Linked DNA regions of Algoriphagus machipongonensis. The protein of the gene in region 2 interacts with the protein of the main gene of each other region in a pairwise test. Links are inferred from orthologs where the notes say so. Each region holds a gene or a part of one and is shown on either strand. Other genes may lie near its edges.

Region 1 (6,761 bases), 3.1 Mb from region 2 along the record:
ATGATGGCAATGCAAGAGAGTGCTACGTTGTCTGCTGGGATGCGAATACCGGGAAGGAAATCTGGAGAAACAAGACAAGGAACGGTGTGAAAAATCAAATGGTCATTGCCGATGGTCAAGTCATTGCCACAGACATGGAAGGGATCACCTATTCCTTTTCTCTTGATCAAGGGTTGAAATTGTGGGAAAAAGATTTAGGGTATAGGCGAAAATTTGGCTTTGTTTCTGGGATAGTTACAGATGGTGAGACGGTCTTTACTGGCTTTGCCGAAAGCCTTACCGCTCTGAATCCAACCACTGGTCATGTCAAATGGAAAGCAAATAAATCCAAAGGAGGTTATGGGTCTACTGCTACAATGACCTTGGCTGGGAAGTTACTCCTCGTCAATCGACAGTGGGGAGGGATGGATGCACTGGACAAGGAAACAGGGGAATACCTCTGGAGTAGAGAAGATGATGGACTCCGATTTAGAGACGGGGTTTTGACCTTTGCTGATGGCTATCTTTGGGTCGCGGGTAGATCAGGGTCTGGCGAAAGCAAATTGTTTCAGTTGTCAGTTGAGACCGGCGAAACTATCAGTAGCATGGAAACTGGAATGATGAATACGGGGACTTCAACTCCGATCGTCTTAAAAGATCAGTTCATATTAGCTGGCTCGCATCCAGGAGTGGTATCCTTTGATAAAGATTCTGGCAAAAAACAATGGGAGTTTGAAGTTGATCCTGCTCTTTTTTACACTCCTTCTTACTTTTCTGACCAGCAACAGAGTATAGAATCTACTCCAATACTTGTCGGAGATCATCTGATATTTGGAGCGATGGATGGAAAACTCTATGTTTTGGAAGCTAATTCTGGGAAATTGATTTGGAAGACGCATTTAGGTGCTCCTATTATGACCTCAGCGGCAATCTCTGAAAATGGCTTTTTTATCTGTGACTTTGCTGGAAATATCTATTATTTCCTTGCCATGGGAAACACTCAGCCTTAATTCACCTTTTAAGTTCTAAAAAGGTGAATTAAGAGCTGGAAAGACTTAAAATTTCGATTTCAATAAATTTAAAAATGTAACATTAAAAAAGTTATTTTTGATAGGTTCATTCCCGCTACTACAAGGACACTAGAAATGGTGTCCTTTTTTTGTTTTTGGACTGGAGATCGATTGACCAAATTTGATCTTGTGGCGGTTTTCGCTATTTCAGAACTTGTCAAGCATGATCTTTTTTTGATTTGATCTATTGGAAATCTGTATAAGAGAAGTAAAGTTTTTGCTAATTTCTTTTCCTTTCAAAGAATCGGAGCCATTCATTTTTACTAAGAATCAATTCTTCCTCAAATTTTTTTAGTAGTATTCTTAAAGAAACGGGGAAAATAATTTCCAGAATCTGAACAAGCTTACTCAAAAGGACATTAGTATACTATGGAAGAAAAGATAAATCAACTGAATATTAACCTATACTGGTTAAGGGAAAACCTCAAGAAAATTGTTCTTGGGCTACTGGTGTTACTGGCCCTTTTTACCAGTATTCGTACGGTGGGGCCTGAGGAAGAAGGGGTTGTAATCCAGCTGGGTCAATACAACCGAACTGTCAATCCGGGGCTAAATTTTATAGTTCCATTTTGGATTGAACGCATGTATAAAATCCCGGTGCAGCGCCAACTAAAGCAGGAATTTGGCTTTAGAACCACCAAAGCGGGTCAGCGATCAGATTATACTAAGGAGGGATTTGGAGATGAGAGCATGATGCTGACGGGAGATCTAAATCTGACTGACGTGGAATGGGTGGTTCAATACAGAATCACAAACTCCTATAATTTCCTTTTCAAAGTCAGAAATGCAGAAAAAACCCTGCGGGACATGTCTGAATCGGTGATGAGAAAAGTGGTGGGGGATAGGACCGTGAATGAGGTGCTAACTGTCGGAAGACAGGAAATAGCTACTACTGTAGAAGGCTTATTGCAAGAGCTTTGCGATGAATACGAAAACGGAATCCGAATCGATCAGGTGGTTCTCCAGGATGTCAACCCACCAGAATCTGTCAAACCATCTTTTAATGCAGTCAATCAGGCGCAGCAGGAAAGGGAAACGCTAATCAACCAAGCAGAAGCAGAATACAATAGGGTAATCCCTAGAGCCAGAGGTGAGGCAGAAGAAACAATTCAGCTGGCAGAGGCTTTTGCCCTTAACCGAGTGAATCGTGCAAAGGGAGAAGCAGAACGTTTTAATGCCCTATTCAATGCCTACATTAAATCTCCGGAAGTAACCAAACAAAGAATTTATCTGGAAACAATGGAGAAGATCTTGCCTAAAATCGGGAACAAAATTATTGTAGATGAGAAAGGCAATAATGTATTGCCTCTTTTAAATATTGATCAAGTAAAAACTCCGCAAAAATGAGCAAGAGAAAGATAAGTTCTATCGTTTTGGTAGTTGTATTAGTGATACTATCCTTCAACAGCTATTTTGTGTTGGATGAAACACAGCAGGCAATCGTCACCCAGTTTGGAAAGCCTGTGGGTGAGCCAAGGACATCCCCTGGGGTCAATTTTAAAATACCTTTCCTTCACAAAGTTCAATTCTTTGACAAGCGCTATTTGGAGTGGGATGGAGATAGAAATCAAGTCCCGACTAAGGACAAGAAGTTCATCTTTATAGATACCTATGCCCGTTGGGAAATCACGAACCCTTTGCAATTCTTTATTAGGTTAAGAGACGAACGCTCGGCACAATCCAGATTGGATGATATTTTGGATGGTGAAACCAGAAATGCTATTGCAAGTCACGATTTACTTGACATTGTAAGATCCAGCAATAGGGAGCCTGAGATCACGGAGGAGTTTTTGGAGGAAATAGAGGTCTTACAGGACATTTCGGTAGGAAGAGATAAAATTGAAGAAATCGTTCTAGAAAAGGCGAACCAAAGAACCGCTGACTTAGGAGTGAGGATTTTGGATTTTCGATTTAAGCGAATGAATTATGTAGACGATGTCAGAGATCGTGTGTACGATCGAATGATTTCTGAAAGAAACCGAATTGCAGATCAATTTAGATCAGAAGGCCAAGGAAAGGCCCGGGTAATTGAAGGAAATAAGGAAAGGGATTTGGCAGAAATACAGTCGGAAGCCTTCCGTGAAGCTGAGGAAATAAAAGGTGAAGCGGATGCTGAGGCAACAGAAATTTATGCCTCAGCCTACAATAAAAACCGGCAATCTATTGAGCTGTATAAATTTCTCCGAACCATGGAAAGCTTCGAAAAATCTATGGACGAAAAGACCAGTATAATTTTATCTACTGATTCTGAATTTTTCAGATATTTAAGAAAGCTGAATCAGTAATTAATCAGTCTAAATCATACCAAGTTAAAAGCCGGTCATCACTGATCGGTTTTTTTCTTTTTAGGATCGTACTGTAGGTTGTGCCTTAAAACCGATTTCTATTTGTTTTAAAATATGCTCCCCTTTTTTCTCTTTGTTTTTATATTAAAGCTTTACTGAACTAAGAACCTATTGAGATTTAAGAGAGGATTTAAATGAAACTCTTCTTCAAATATTTTTTTAGGGCAATATTTAATGTAAAAGCTGAGTACTTTTAAGATAATGAATCAAATTATTCCAACAGCAGGTTTAGTATTAGGGCTTTTGGTCAGTTTAGTGCTGATCATTTTTGCTAAGAAGAATCAAAATGGAAATTGGCTCTTAGGAACCTCTCTATTTTTTCTCTGGTACGGACTGGTGACCACTGAGATTTATCGCTCTGGACTCATCTTGGAATATCCTGCCTTTTCCAGGACTGGAAATATTTTCTCCTACCTCATTGCTCCATTTTTATACTTTTTTATCAGACAGATCATTGATAGAGGAATTGATTGGAAAAGATGGTACTGGTGGTCTGTTTTTCCAGTCATCTTTTATATGGTGGATTTCTTGCCTTATTTTTTATTGCCCAATTCAGAAAAAATAATGCTCATTAAAGACCAACAAATGGGGGTGTCCAATTTCAGTTTTTCTGAGGGTTGGATCACGCCGGATTATTTCCAATATCATTTTCGACAAATTTGGTCTTTTGTTTTTTTGATACTGGTATATCAGATGTTTTATAGCCGCAGAAAATTAATACTGCCCTTAAATAATAAGATTAATTTTAAGTTATTCTCCTTCATTTTTGTTCTCACCTGCTTGTATTCTGTTTCCATTATTCCAGGTTACATCAAGAATTTCATCCCTATGAATTGGTATAATCTAACATACCAAAGTTTGACTTTATCCACCACTTTAATATCAACAGCTATCTTTTTGATATTCAACCCTGGGTTTTTGTATGGTTTTTACTGGGATAAAGAGCCTCAAATTAATGTGGATAACTCTATAAAAAAATCTCAAAAAGAGCCAGAAATTAATTCATCAGATCTTTCCATTTGCAAGGCAATTGGGAGTTTTTTAGAGATGAAAAAAGTATTTTTAAATCCTGCCTATTCGATCCATGATTTAAGTAGGGAAATTGAAATACCTGTATATAAACTCTCGCCAGCCATTAATTCAGTACATGGGGTGAATTTCAACGTTTGGTTAAATACCTTCAGGATAAGAGAATTTGAAAGATTGGCTGAGATAGAAAGTTATCAACAAATGGGGATGGACTTGCTTGCTGAAAAATGTGGGTTTACTAATCGAGCGACTTTTACCAATGCCTGTAAAAAAATTAAGGGAATGACTCCTGGAGCATATTTAAAAGAGAAGATAAATACTCGTGTCTCTTGACAAATAGATGTAAAGTTTTACTGAATCGTTACTATTTTTTGAAAGTTGACTTAAAGCCTTACTATATTTTTTTAAATTTAATCTAGGTATTATATTATTTATTCGTTTCGCTGAAGGAAGAAGGTATGATTAATCGATAGAAATTAATACCTGCTTGAATTTTTGTTTCTGAGTTTTTATCAATCAACTATTTAATAAATCATGAAAAAGTATTTTGTTTCACTTTTCACTGCATCTGTTCTTTGTGGCAGCCTAATCATATCTGGGCAGGCTCTGGCTCAAAAAAAAGAAGCTGTCAAAAAGCTCCCATATGATGACCCTGCATTCAAAGGCAAAATAGGAAGAACTTATAAAGACTCCGAAATGGACTGGCCGGAGTTTCCTTCCCCTCCTGAGGGAGCACCAAATGTAATTGTCATCCTACTGGACGATGTTGGCTTTGGTATGACCAGTACCTTTGGAGGTTCGGTGCCTACCCCTTATTTGGATTCCTTGGCCAGCGAAGGATTACGCTACAACCGTTTTCATACTACAGCGATTTGCGGTCCCACCAGAGCTGCTTTATTGACAGGAAGAAATCACCATAATGCCGCCAACGGATTTCTGCCGGAATGGGCTACGGGATATCCAAGCTATAATACCCTGATTCCGAGAAGTACTGCTACCATCGGAAAAATGGTAAAATACAATGGAATGAATACAGCCTGGTTTGGTAAAAATCATAATACTCCGGATTGGGAAACATCTGCTGCCGGGCCTTTCGATCGTTGGCCTACAGCCCTTGGTTTTGATTATTTCTACGGATTTAATACCGGGGAAACCGATCAGTATAATCCAGTACTTTTTGAAAATACGGTACCAGTAGAGCCGGAAACATCTCCAGAAGAAGGCTATCACTTCATGACCGATATGACTGATCGGGCTATTTCATGGATTCATGGTCAAAAAGCCATTGCTCCTGATAAGCCAGTATTTATGTATTTCGCTCCTGGAGCTATTCATGCGCCTCACCATACTCCTAAAGAATGGAGAGAAAAATTCAAAGGTCAGTTTGATCATGGCTGGGACCGTGAGCGGGAAATTGTCTATGCGCGTCAGAAAGAAATGGGCGTAATCCCTGCTGATGCCAAGCTTTCACCGAGAAATGAAAATATCAAAACATGGGATTCCCTCTCTGAAGACGAGAAGAAGTTTTATGCCCTTTTGCAAGAAAATTACGCAGGCTATATGGCATTTACTGACCATGAAATCGGTCGTTTGTTGGAGGCGATTGGCAAACTTCCTGACGCAGATAATACCCTGATCATGTATATCGTGGGAGATAATGGCGCCAGTACTGAAGGGGGATTAGAAGGAACGCTGAATGAAATCAAAGCATTGAATGGGATCCAAAGCCAACTTTCTGATAATTTGAAAAGAGCCGATGAAGTAGGTGAACCAGGTTCTGAACCGCACATTCCCGTCGGTTGGGCTATGGCCGCCAATACGCCGTTCCCATGGGCTAAGCAAGTGGCTTCTCACTTTGGCGGAAGCCGAAACCCAATGGTAGTTACCTGGCCTAAAGTGATCAAAGATAAAGGTGGTATCCGGTCTCAATTCTTACACGTGATCGATGTGTTGCCAACCATTTTGGAAGCGACCGGTTTGGAGATGCCGCAATATGTAGATGGTGTGGAGCAAAAACCACTGGATGGGAAATCTTTCCTATCCACTTTTATCGATGCTGATGCTCCTGAAATTCGGAATACGCAATACTTTGAGATTTTATCCAACCGTGCCTTGTATCATGAGGGTTGGGTGGCAGCACACCAACATACCTTGCCTTGGAGACAGGATATCGCTCCGGGTTACCAAAATGAAGTTTGGGAACTCTATAATATTGAGGAAGACTTTTCGGAGGCTGTCAACGTAGCCGATCAATACCCTGAAAAATTGGAAGAGTTGAAAGCTATGTGGGAAGAGGAAGCTCAGAAGTACCATGTCTATCCTTTGGATGATCGAGGAG
Region 2 (4,570 bases):
GTGTGGTGGGTGATACTTTTCCGGTTGGATGCCAACATTCGGATAAAATTGTTTACCCAGAATTTTTTAAACAAAATCCAGATAGCCAGGACCCCTTGCTGAATTCTAAATATGGGGTGTATAAGCCTAATTGTGGGCTAGATCAAGTGCATATGTCTTGGGGCCATGATGAATATATTTACCAAATCATGAAAGATTATTTGCCGGAAGAGGGTTTGGCAATGCTTCGTTATCATAGCTTTTATGCACAGCACAGAGAGAAGGCTTATGATCACTTAATGAATAAGGATGACCATCAATTATTTAAATGGGTGGATAAATTCAATCCTTACGATTTGTATTCGAAGGCTGCTGTTCCCCCAAATGTCAAAGAATTGCGCCCTTATTATGAAGATTTGGCAGCTAAGTTTTTGCCAGATACCTTAAAGTTTTAAACGGGGACTATTCATTAACTGGAAAGGATTTGAGCCAGCTTGGTATAGGGTATAAGGTCAATTTTCCTTTGCTCTTTAAAACCAGCTTTTCTTGACCTATTTGAAGAAATTCAAAAGTTGATGGTAATTCATCGATGAGAGTCGATACCTGGTTGTCAGAAATAGATATGGCATTTAATTGCGTGTTCTCTACCCAAAGTAAATGCTCTTTGTAGAAACACATTCTTTGCTTTGTGATCAAGGAGATTTTTTCAATGAAATTTCCTTGATTATCAAATATGAAAATACCTTCTCCCTCAACATTCATAAACAAACGATTCTTGAATTCCCTGATTTCCAAGACTTCCACTTGACCTAAATTAAGGATAAGGTTGAGCGGCTGGGATTGTGTCACCAGGTTTCTTCTATAGTCGAGAATTTTGAGGCTTAGATCGGACTCGTCCCATACCCATACAATATTGTTATTTCCTAAGGTAGCAGCTTTCGCGAGGTTAATATCTGTTTGTAGAAAGCTGTTCTCGGTCAGCTGTTTTAAGAATCGATCCAAGATCCGATATTCCTGAAGATCCTCTGAGAAACTAAAAATATTGACTGTCCAAGAGGCTTCTAATTGTTGTAATCTCCCCTGACGAGCTGGAGAAAAAAGGTTCAATTGCTTTCCTTTTTCACTGAACTGATAGATGTCTCCAGAAGTTGAACTGGCGAAAATTTGATCCCTGGTGTCTAGTGAAACAAGGTCCAGACCCTCAATAGTTATTTCGGATATGGGATTTCCCAGTTTTTCTTGTTGTGCAAGAGAAGTAAAACTTATAAAGAGGAGTACTAAAAAGAATGGCCGATTCATCCTTCAAATGTTTTCAAAAGTACTTCCTTCTCATCAAATTCTAGATAAGTATTTTGACTGACCCATTCCCCAAGATTAAAGTAGGTGGAGTTTTCTCCTACCTCAAGCTCCAATGGTAAATGGCGATGTCCAAAAATATAGTAATCGAAATGGGTTTCTTTTTCAATTTCCTTACAATAAGCCCATAGCCACTCATCTTCTCCAAGAAATTTATTTTCATCCTTTTCGATATTGGTGATTCGACTATGGCCTGACCAGGCATGTGCAATTTTGATTCCTATGTCTGGATGAAGCCATTTAAAAAGCCATTTTGACAAGGGGTGGACAAAAACCTTTTTAAGCCTTTTATAAGAATAATCTCCCGGCCCCAAACCATCTCCATGTCCAACAAACAGTCTCTTTCCTTCCACAGAAATGTGAATAGGTTCGAAAAAAACAGGAATTCCTAACTCCTCTGTAAAGTAGTCCTTCATCCATAAATCATGATTCCCAGTAAAAAAGTAGATAGGAATACCAGCATCTCTCAATTGAGAAATTTTGGATATAAAGGGAATAAAACCTTTGGGAATAACAGTACCATACTCAAACCAAAAATCAAAAATATCCCCTACTAGGAAGATGGCGGCAGCTTCTTTCTTAATGCTATCCAACCAACGGATAATTCTCTTTTCACGGAGACTGCTTTCGGCTTTATTAGGAGCTCCTAAATGGAAGTCTGAAGCAAAAAACAGTTTTTTACCATTCAGCTTTATGTCCAGGGTGGTTTCTGCCATGAATAAAGATAAACTTGGAATTGGGTATAAAAAAAGCCCCTTTTAGGAAGGGGCTTTAAAACTTATGAATTTTCTTCCTTCGGTTCCGTAACTGATTTTTGTTTATCGGAAGGAGTAGTGTCTGGATCCAAAGTTGGTTCCTCTAATTGATCTACGACTGGGACTGGCGCACTTTCCTTTTTATTGGTATACGCTTGGTAAGTAGTCTCTCTTTCGAAAGGTCTTTTACCGATTAGTTTCTCCAGATCCGCTTGGAACAAGATTTCTTTTTCAAGAAGTTCTTTCGCTAAGATTTCTAATTCATTAATTCTTTCTGTCAGAAGTTCCTTTGTTCTTAAATAGGCCTTCTGAACCAGTTGTCTTACTTCCTCATCAATTGTTTCAGCAGTTGTTTCTGAATATGGCTTGGTCATTTTATAACCATCCCCTTTAGAGTCATAGAATGAAACGTTTCCGATTTTATCATTCATACCATAAATAGAGACGATGGAATAAGCCATTTTTGTAACTCTTTCCAGATCGCTTAGCGCACCGGTAGAAATTTTCTTAAAGATAATTTCCTCGGCAGCTCTACCTCCAAGCGTCATACACATTTCGTCAATCAACTGCTCGGTTTGATATAAGAACTGCTCCTTTGGTAAATACTGAGCATACCCTAACGCAGCTATTCCTCTTGGTACAATACTAACTTTCACCAATGGGTCAGCATGCTCCAAGAACCATCCTGCCACAGCGTGTCCAGCTTCGTGATAAGCAACGATTTTCTTCTCCTCAGGAGAGATGATTTTATTTCTTTTTTCCAATCCTCCAATTGTTCTATCGATGGCATCCTGGAAATCCTGCATATCTACAGCAGTTTTATTTCTTCGGGCTGCGATTAAAGCTGCCTCATTACAAACATTGGCGATTTCAGCTCCTGCAAAGCCAGGGGTCTGAGCAGCCAATTTCTTAGGATCAATATCTGGATTGGTTTTGATTGGCTTCAGGTGGACTTTGAAAATAGCTTCTCTACCCACAATGTCTGGCTTATCAATAGAGATTTGTCTATCAAAACGGCCTGCTCTTAGCAAAGCACTATCTAGGACATCTGGTCTGTTGGTTGCTGCCAAAACAATGACACCTGAATCAGTACCAAATCCATCCATCTCCACCAAAAGCGAGTTAAGTGTGTTTTCACGTTCATCGTTTGAACCTGGCATTTGTCCTTTTCCTCTGGATCTACCGATCGCATCGATCTCATCTATAAAGATAATACACGGTGCTTTTTCTTTTGCCTGCTTAAATAAGTCACGAACTCTTGCAGCTCCCACACCCACAAACATTTCCACAAAATCGGAACCTGAAAGTGTAAAGAATGGTACAGCTGCTTCACCAGCTACAGCTTTTGCCAATAAGGTCTTACCTGTTCCCGGAGGTCCTACCAGTAAAGCACCTTTTGGTATTTTTCCACCTAGTTTGGTGAATTTACTTGGGTTTTTAAGGAATTCGACGATTTCCTGAATCTCTTCTTTGGCTTCATCCAGACCTGCCACATTGTCAAAAGTAATTTTGACTTTGTTTTCCGCATCAAATAATTGTGCCTTGGACTTACCTACATTGAAGATCTGGCCACCAGGACCAGACGGACCTGCCATTCTTCTCATCATAAACCAGAAAAACACAAACAGCAAGATCAGGAAACCGAAGCTGCTAAAATAAGAGCTCCAATTTTCTTCTGTAGAAACCTCAAGATCGATTCTGTTTTCAGGTGAAGCTTTTTCTTTTAAAGCGTCAAAGTCATTGGCAAATTTATCCACAGAGGCCACTTGGAAGGAATAGTGAGGGCCAGAGGGATTGAAAAAGGTGGAGCCAGACTCTAATTCGTTTTTATACTTAGGCTCTGATAAAACAGAAGGCTTAAGAGTGATATCCACTCGCTCCATATTTTTTACCATCATCACCTTGGATACATCACCTGCTAGGTACATATCCTCAAATTTCTTCTGTGTAATGTCAATGACAGCCGACCTGTTTTGCAACCAGGTAAGGCCAAGAAGTACCAACACAGCCGCAATAATCAACCAAAGTTGAAAATTTGGTTTTTGTTGTGGTGTCTTGGGTACAAATTTTTTGTTTTTATTTTTATCGCTCATCGCTTAGTGTGTAATTCTGTAAACTTAAGGTAAAACGGGATAGTTTTGGTAAAGTTTGAAGCATTTTAGCCAAAGTGGGTGATTTTAGCATCTCCCCAAAGATCTTCCAATCCATAAAACTCCCGCTTCTCTTTAAGGAAAATATGGGCAACTACGTTCACATAATCCATCAAAATCCAGTTTTTACTATTTTTTCCTTCACTCCTCCAGGGGTTTTCATCCCCAGCTTTGATCACTTGCTCTTCAATCGAATCGGAAATGGCTTCTATTTGGGTGTCTGAATTTCCAGAGCAGATCACAAAAAAATCTGAAACGGAGTCTTTAATATGTCTTAGGTCCATCAATACAATGTTCGAGGCTTTTTTTTCCTCCATTCCGTTGATGATT

What was found. The genes of interacting proteins can lie anywhere in the genome.
Region 1: the proteins of ftsH (region 2) and hflK interact in binary tests that used the Escherichia coli proteins (3 or more experiments, as listed by UniProt). The link is inferred for Algoriphagus machipongonensis from one-to-one orthologs.

The regions. Positions count from the first base shown.
Region 1 is NZ_CM001023.1:802,514-809,274, forward strand. Bases 604-3,407 are described here. They hold hflK (FtsH protease activity modulator HflK), read left to right. Parts: upstream 604-1,418; coding sequence 1,419-2,396; downstream 2,397-3,407. Other genes in these bases: ALPR1_RS03390 (outer membrane protein assembly factor BamB family protein), read left to right, coding at 604-989; hflC (protease modulator HflC), read left to right, coding at 2,393-3,334. Also shown: more of ALPR1_RS03390, read left to right, coding at 1-603; ALPR1_RS03405 (helix-turn-helix domain-containing protein), read left to right, coding at 3,596-4,756; ALPR1_RS03410 (arylsulfatase), read left to right, coding at 4,958-6,761.
Region 2 is NZ_CM001023.1:3,920,633-3,925,202, reverse strand. The notes cover bases 1,649-4,570. They hold ftsH (ATP-dependent zinc metalloprotease FtsH), read right to left. Parts: upstream 4,184-4,570; coding sequence 2,114-4,183; downstream 1,649-2,113. Other genes in these bases: rsfS (ribosome silencing factor), read right to left, coding at 4,249-4,570; ALPR1_RS16510 (UDP-2,3-diacylglucosamine diphosphatase), read right to left, coding at 1,649-2,051. In the rest of the region: ALPR1_RS16520 (inositol oxygenase family protein), read left to right, coding at 1-434; ALPR1_RS16515 (hypothetical protein), read right to left, coding at 442-1,278; more of ALPR1_RS16510, read right to left, coding at 1,275-1,648. UniProt on the Escherichia coli protein: Acts as a processive, ATP-dependent zinc metallopeptidase for both cytoplasmic and membrane proteins. Plays a role in the quality control of integral membrane proteins.